Regions from separate parts of the Lawsonibacter sp. LCP25S3_E2 genome, predicted to be linked through region 1. Evidence: riboswitches for the same ligand, from Rfam matches in the RefSeq annotation. Region 1 holds a riboswitch; the other holds the start of a gene.
The links. A riboswitch is a leader RNA that binds a small molecule or an ion and turns the genes downstream of it on or off. The one in region 1 is predicted to bind thiamine pyrophosphate.

Region 1 (3,891 bases):
TATCCCGGTATTCTCCGCTGACCAGGTTGTTGACCTCCTGCAAAATCTCCTCGGGGGTCTGGGTGAGGTGAAAACGGCTGATCAGATACTCCGCCGCCTCCTCCCGGCTCAACTTTGCCAGAGCCTGGGGGAGGTCCTCCGGAGGGTCGCCCCCCAGCTTGCGGATCAGTGCCCCAGGAACCCAGTCCCAGATGTACATGGAGTCCAACAACGTGCCATCCAGATCAAAAATAGCCCCTTTGAGCTTCATTTGGACACCATCTCCTGGGTGAGAGTCCGAAGCTCCCGAGCAGCAACTTCAATGTCCGGTTGGGCGTAGAGTGCAGAGACCACGGCGATGCCGCAGATGCCGCTGCCGGAGAGCGCATTTACGTTATGTTTGGTGATCCCACCAATGGCCACCACTGGGATGTCCACCGCCTGGCAGATATCCCGGAGGGTGTCATAGCTCACCGCATCGGCATCGTCCTTCGTGCCGGTGGGGAACACAGCTCCCACACCCAGGTAGTCTGCCCCGGCCGCCTGAGCCCGAAGGGCCTGCTCTACCGTCTGGGCGGAGACACCCAGAATCATGTCAGGGCCGATTTTGGAGCGGACCTGTCCTGCCTCCATGTCGTGCTGGCCCACATGGACTCCGTCGGCCTCCACTTCTACGGCCAGGTCTACATCGTCGTTGACCAGGAAAGGGACTTTATATTGTTTACATAACGCCTTCAACTCCAGGGCTTCCGCCAGAAAAGCGTCCCGGTCCAGGTGCTTTTCCCGAATCTGAATCATGGTGGCTCCGCCCTTCAGGGAGTCCTCCACCTGCTCCTTTAAGGTGCGGCCGCCCAGCCAGGTCCGGTCAGTGACGGCATAGAGAAGCAGGTCCTTTTTATCGCACTTCATACTTGGCCCCCTTGTCCAGAGTTTCGGCGTCCATGTGGAAGATGGCGTCGATGATCCGGTTGCGGTAGGTGGAGTTGCCATCGGTGGGAGCCATGTTGGCCCACCCGATCTCTCCGGCAAGACCCATGGAGGCCACGGCGGCTGCCACGGCTTCCAGCTCATTGCCGGGGTTGGCCAGCACGTAGGCGGTGGTGAGGCCGGACAACTGGCAGCCAGTTCCGGTAATTTTCCCCATTTCCGGCCGTCCATTTCGGATGACATAACACCGATCCCCGTCGGCCACCAAGTCGATGGCTCCGGTAATGGCGATGATGGCCCCGGTTTTGGCGGCCATGGCCTTGGCAAAGGCTACAGAGGCGTCCAGGTTTTTCTCAGTCACCGCATCGGCCACATCGGCGTCCACCCCACGGGTGCTGCCTGAGCCGGCGGCCAGGGTCTTGATTTCTGAGATGTTGCCCCGGATGACGGTAAACTTGACTTCCTCCATCAGCTTTAGCGCGGTCTGGGTGCGCAGGGCACTGGCTCCGGCCCCCACGGGGTCCAACAGGACGGGGTGGCCCAGAGCGTTGGACTTTTTTCCGGCGGCAAACATGGAGGGGATGGTATGTTGATTCAGGGTGCCGATGTTGATGTTCAGCCCCCCGCAGATGGATGTGATGTCCTCCACGTCCTGGATGTCATCGGACATGATAGGGCTGCCTCCGCAGGCCAACAGAATGTTGGCCACATCGTTGACGGTGACGTAATTTGTAATGTTGTGCACCAGAGGGGAGGCCTGGCGCACCTGGTCCAGACAGGTTCCGAGCATAGATTATTCCTCCAGAATAAAAATAAACCGTGGGATGATCCTTCCTTAGAAAGACAGTCCCACGGTATTTACCGGAAAAACGATCTCCCTACGTTGGCATTACCCAAATCAGGTCACAGGTCGAAGCGCACAGCTTCCTCTCAGCCCGTTTGCGAGCTCCCTTATTGTCCAGCCATTGTCCCACGGCTTTGGGCATTATTATAGTACGAAAAAAATGGGATTGCAAGATGATTTTTCCTTGGGTATGATAGAGAAAAAGGAGGAGAGACTATGACAGACCAGGAACTGGTGCAAAAGGCAATTGAAATGCAACGTTTTTCCTATGTGCCCTATTCTCATTTCCCTGTGGGCGCGGCGCTTTTGTGTGAAGATGGGCGGGTGTTTACCGGATGCAATGTGGAAAATGCCGCTTACGGTTCCACCATCTGTGCCGAGCGTACCGCCCTGCTGAAGGCGGTCAGCGAGGGGTGCCGGTCGGGATGGACAGCGATCGCCATTGCAGGGAAGGGGAGCGATTACTGCTGGCCCTGCGGCTCCTGCCGTCAAATGCTCTATGAATTTGCTCCAAACCTCCGGGTTCTGGCCGCAAGGGGGGACGGGAAGTTTGTGGAGATGGAGCTTTCCAAGCTGCTTCCCAACGGCTTTGGGCCCCAGGCATTGAATTGATTGTACAAAGTTTGTATAAAAAATTTGTCCCCTGGTCAAACTACCTGCGCAACCCCATTGAAGGAGGTGGTCTGACATGGTAATGGACAAAATTGCCCTGACGCTGCTGATCATCGGCGGCCTGAACTGGGGCAGCGTGGGTCTGTTCCGGTTCGATCTGGTTGCCTTTGCCTGCGGAGGCTCCGCAAGCATGATCAGCCGCGTCATCTACACCCTGGTGGGTCTGTCCGCCGTCTGGTGTGTGACCCTGCTGTTTCGGGACAAGGACCCGGTGGAAGACCGGAGCTGACCTGGAATTGAAAAACTCCAGTGAGAAAACAGAGGCTTGGAGCGGTTTGCTCCAGGCCTCTGTTTTGATTTTACGTGGATTTAACATAACTGCGGTTTCGCATTTTACATTCCTTTTTTATACTGAGCACCGTAAGCCAAGCAAGACCAAAATGTAAAACAAAAAAGGAGTACTTAACAATGAAAAAACTGACTTGCCTGGGCCTGTCCATTGTTATGGCCCTGTCCCTGCTCACCGCTTGCGGCGGCGGCGAGACTTCCACTGCCGGCTCTGAGACTGGCAGCACCCCCACCAGCAGTGCCGCTCAGAGCGCTGAGAACAACGGCGCCACCCAGGAAATCACCGGTACTGTGAACACCGATGGTTCCACCTCCATGGCCGACGTGATGGCCGTTCTCCAGGAGACCTTTAAAGAGGTACAGCCCGGCATCAATGTAAACTACACCGGTTCCGGTTCCGGCTCCGGTATTACCAACGTGCTGAGCGGTACTGTGGACATCGGCCTTTCTTCCCGTGCCCTGAAGGCTGAGGAAGAGGAGCAGGGCGCTGTGGGCCACATTGTGGCTCTGGACGGCGTGGCGGTTGTGGTCAACCCCGAGAACACCGTGGCCGACCTGACTGTGGAGCAGATCGCTAAGATCTTCTCCGGCGAGATCACCAACTGGTCCGAGGTGGGCGGTGCTGATGCTGAGATCGCCGTATTCGGCCGTGAGTCCGGCTCCGGCACCCGCGGTGCCTTTGAGGAGATCGTAGGCGTGGTGGATGCCTGTGCCTACACCAATGAGTATTCTTCCACCGGTGATATGGTGGGCGCCGTGGCCGGCAACCCCAATGCCATCGGCTATGCCTCCCTGTCCGCTGTGGACGAGAGTGTGATTGCGGTGAAGGTCAACAATGTGGCTCCTTCTGAGGCCACGGTGAAGGACGGCACCTATGAGATCCAGCGTCCCTTCGTTATGTTCACCAAGGAGGGCACCGAGCTCTCCGAGGCTGCCCAGGCTTTCCTGGATTACGCCATGAGCGCTGAGGTGGCTGAGTACATCGCCGCTGCCGGCGCGGTGTCTCCCCAGGCCTAACATGCCCAAAGGCTTCAAAGCAAGCCCCCCGCGGGGGGCTTGCTTTGAAATGTGCCTCCCCCGTTGAAACAAGCTCCGCAGAGAATCCGGGGCTTGTTTCAGCTGAGGAGCTGGATTTTATAGGAAAAGGTTGATAACAATGAAAGATCACACGCTCACTGTCC
Region 2 (3,891 bases), on a different contig from region 1:
GGCGGTTCCCTTGCCGGGAACCGCCTTTCCTTCCGTCACTGCTGGGAGCCCTGGTCCTGTGCTTTTTCCGCAGCCTTCTCCGCCTCCTCCTGTTCCACTTCCTCCTGCTGGATGGCATGCTCCATGTCCTCCACCAGGCCCATGGCATAGGCCAGATAGAAGCGCTTCTCATCGGGATAGGCTTTGGCCAGTGCCTTGCCATGGGCGCCGGTAAACAGGCGCATGGCTCCGCTCTCCTCCTTGGAAATCTCAGGGTGCTCCTGCAGGAACATGGCCATGCCTACGGTGGCCAGATCGGGGGCGTCATTTTTCTCGGTGCACTGATACAGGGCATAGAGATGGTTGGGATTTACGACGTACATATTGTGTCTCCTCTCATAAAATTTTGTTATGGTCCTTTCGGCGTTCTTCTCCGCTCCGACTTCTGCCGGAAATTTGCTGATCGTCAGCAGGGCGCTTTCTGGAAACCATCCTTCATATTGGGTGGAACTGCCCCCAGTGTTGTACGATCGCGTGCAACCAAAAACGGCCGGCATCCACTTTTTGTGGATGCCGGCCGTCGAGCCAGTCATTTAATAGAGCTTGTCCAGCACTTCTACAATATCACCAATTACCCCATCGTTGCAGTGGCACAGGATCCGGGCCCCCCAATCCTTGACCTCCTGGGCACAGTTGGCCGGAGCAAAGGGTATGGCCGACTTTTCCAGCATGGGAATGTCATTCTGGTTGTCCCCCACACAATAGACGTGCTCCGGACGTACCCCTAAGATCTGGGCCAGCCGGGCCACCATTCCCCCTTTGGTACTTCCCTTACGGGTGATCTCCAAATAGCGGGGGTTGGAGAAAATCGCCTCATAGCGGTCTGCCCACCGGCTCAGCAGGCGCTCTCTCGCATTTACCAGAACCTCGTGCTCCTGGTGGAACAGCGCCTTGACCCAGGGGGTGGGCATCGCATGGACGGGACAGATGGTGTAGTCACAGGCCACTTTTTTCATGTGCGCCATGGTAATCTCATTGGGGTTCCAGATGTAGATATCCTCTCCATGGTAGGCCTCAAGGGACAGGGAGGGAAATTCTCCCATCAGTGCCCCCAAATCCGCCGGGGCCCGCTGGTCCAGCAGCGTCTGCTCCACCATTTCATCTTTCTGAAAGTCATAGATAGCCGCCCCATTGGACAGTACAGCCGGGGCATTCATCGGCACCATGGGGGCATAGGGTGCAAAGGTCCGGTGGGCACGCCCGGTGGCTACGGTAAAAAAACCGCCCTGGTGGATAAAATACCGGATGGCCTCTAGATTACGCTCTGGAATATGGAATGTAAGGTCATACAAGGTGTCATCAAAATCACTGGCCAACAACAGACCGTCAAACTTTCCCATGGGGACCTCTCTTTCCGTCCCCACAGGGACTTGTTCAGCGGAGATCTTCCGCCATCAAATACCAACGCATCCGGCTGTTGCCCATGAGCAGGGCATAGACGGCCATGCACAAGGCCCAGTCCAGCACCATATAGAAGCCGTTATACAGCAGGGAATAAAACCAGGGGGACGTCATGGTCAGCCCAAAGAACGTCTCGGGCATATACTCTGCCCAGATGGTAGCGCCCACTACATAGTGCACCAGGAAACGGGCCGCACAGCCCACGGTGGCGCCGGCATAGATGCTCCACTTCTTCCCGCGGAACAGCCCGGCCACACCCAGGACCATATAAGCGATCACATAGTCGCCCAAAATGGACTGCCAGCCGATGGCAATGCCGCCGGCCGCCATAAACTGGAGCACCCCCAGCACAAAGCCGGCCAGCAGGCCCCAGCCAGCGCCCCAACGGCAGGTAAACAGGAAAAAGGGAACCATGCACAGGGAGACCGTCCCACCCCAGGGCATCTTCCAAAGAGGAACCAGGTCCACGATCTGGCACAGGGCCACCAACAGGGCCCCCTCACACAGCATTCGGAGCAGGTAATGGGTTCTTACCGCCGCATTGGTTCTTGTCGCATTCATCTCAATTGCCTCCAAAAAGTAAGATACCGCAGTACATCCGGACGGGTGTAGTGCGGTCTTTCGGGAGACAAAAACAATCTCTCTTCCACTTCCTACGCCGGCATTACCCGGATCAGGTTCTAGGGACCGGAGGCAGTATGCTTGCCTCTGCATCTCAGCCGGGAACAAACTCCCAGCGCCCCTGTGTTCGATTGTGCTGCGGTTCTGGTTTATTTTATCCACGTCTTTGTCCTTTGTCAAGGAATTTTCCCGCCCGGTCCCCGTTCAGTTGACAAAGGGCGGCCCCTCCCCTATACTGAACATCAAGAGACAAGGGGGGAACGGATGTGACCAAAAAGGAGCTGCTGGACCGCTGCGCCCGCAATGGGGAAGAGCGTATCCTGCTGGGACGTACACTGGATAAACTGGAGCTGGCTCAGCAGCGGGGTATCCCAGCCCACACCCCATTTCTCTCCCCCGGTGAACAGGCCTCTGTCACGGACCTGCTTGCCGCTTGGGGACGGCCCCGTCATCTTTTTTGGGGCGGCTACCCGGATGGGGAGCGCCGGATCTGCGCGTTTCTCCCCGACTGGCAGGAGCCAGAGGACTTCCTGTCTGATCCAGAGGGCCCCCTCTCCGCCCTGGAGGCCAAATTCCCCTCCAGCGCCAGCCTAAGCCATCGGGATATTTTGGGCTCGCTTATGGGCCTTGGCATGACACGGGAAAAGCTGGGCGATATTCTCTTCCCCGCCCCCGGACTTTGCCAGGTAGTGGCCCTCACAGAGGCTATGCCCATTCTCCTGTCCCAGTGGGAGGGGGCCGGCCGGTGGAAGGTCAGTCTGACGCCCATTCCCCTCAGCCAGCTCTCTCCAAAGCCCGCTCAGGTCAAGACCATCCGTGATACCGTTGCCACCCCCAGGCTGGACGCGGTCGTCGCCGCGGGCTTCTCGCTGTCCAGGTCCAAAGCCTCCGCCCTTATCTCCGCCGGCAAGGTTGCCCTCAACCACCGGGAGTGTCTGAAGGGGGACAAGCTTGTGGAAGAGGGCGATGTGCTCACCTGTCGCGGACTTGGAAAATGTGTGGTCCAGGAGGTCCCCGGTCAATCTCGAAAGGGCCGCACCATGTTGGTTTTAGAGCGATATATTTAGAAATTTGACCGTCAGATCTACCCCTGAACCCAGCGGAGCTTATAACTTCCGCCGGGTCATATATAAGGAGGAAACCGGATGATCACCCAGGAAAAAATCAACCGCATCAACGCCCTGGCCAAAAAGGCCAAAACGCCCGAAGGCCTGACGCCGGAAGAGCAGGCCGAGCGCAGCGCTCTTCGCCGGGAATACATTGACGCCTTCAAGCAGAGCCTTACTGCCCAGCTGGACAACACCTATATTCAGTATCCCGACGGCACCAAAAAGAAGCTGGCCTTTAAGGAAGATCCTTCGGACGGAATGTCCTGATTTTTTTACACAAATCGCCGTATTGACAACCTTTTTCCTTTCTGAGATAATGAGTCGGCAAATGATTTTAGATTATGCGGGAGTTCCCGCTCCATAAATGAGGAGGCCTTTACTTATGGCTCGTATCAAATTCTCCACCGACTCCGCCGCGGATTTACCCGCCCAGCTTCGGGATGAGCTTTCGATCCAGGTGCTCCCCTTTCCCATTGCCATGGGAGACGAGGAATATGAGGACGGCGTAGACTTTACCCCCGACGAGTTTTTTGATATGCTCCTGTCCGCCCCCCAGATTCCCACCCATGCCCAACTCAATGCCTACATCTTTACCGAGTGCTTTGAGAATGCCTGGTCGGAAGGTTATACCGATCTTATTCACGTCTCCATTAACTCCAAGGGTTCTGCTACGTTCAGCAATGCCCTTCAGGCCCGTGACGACTTCTATCAGCATCACCCC

Region 2: it holds a riboswitch for thiamine pyrophosphate, as region 1 does, so the genes downstream of both, ACTQ3R_RS12215 (energy-coupled thiamine transporter ThiT) here and thiM (hydroxyethylthiazole kinase) in region 1, are expected to answer to the same signal.

What each region holds. Positions count from the first base shown of each region.
Region 1 is NZ_JBQKJL010000014.1:16,025-19,915, reverse strand. Features, by position in the region: gene ACTQ3R_RS11915 (HAD family hydrolase) at 1-250, opposite strand, end outside; gene thiE (thiamine phosphate synthase) at 247-888, opposite strand; gene thiM (hydroxyethylthiazole kinase) at 875-1,696, opposite strand; TPP riboswitch at 1,764-1,869, opposite strand; gene cdd (cytidine deaminase) at 1,967-2,362, shown strand; gene ACTQ3R_RS11895 (DUF378 domain-containing protein) at 2,439-2,651, shown strand; gene ACTQ3R_RS11890 (phosphate ABC transporter substrate-binding protein) at 2,831-3,727, shown strand; gene pstC (phosphate ABC transporter permease subunit PstC) at 3,867-3,891, shown strand, end outside.
Region 2 is NZ_JBQKJL010000015.1:10,276-14,166, reverse strand. Features, by position in the region: gene ACTQ3R_RS12225 (hypothetical protein) at 36-362, opposite strand; gene ACTQ3R_RS12220 (HAD-IIB family hydrolase) at 573-1,379, opposite strand; gene ACTQ3R_RS12215 (energy-coupled thiamine transporter ThiT) at 1,414-2,001, opposite strand; TPP riboswitch at 2,074-2,194, opposite strand; gene ACTQ3R_RS12210 (RNA-binding protein) at 2,328-3,128, shown strand; gene ACTQ3R_RS12205 (DUF896 domain-containing protein) at 3,210-3,437, shown strand; gene ACTQ3R_RS12200 (DegV family protein) at 3,553-3,891, shown strand, end outside.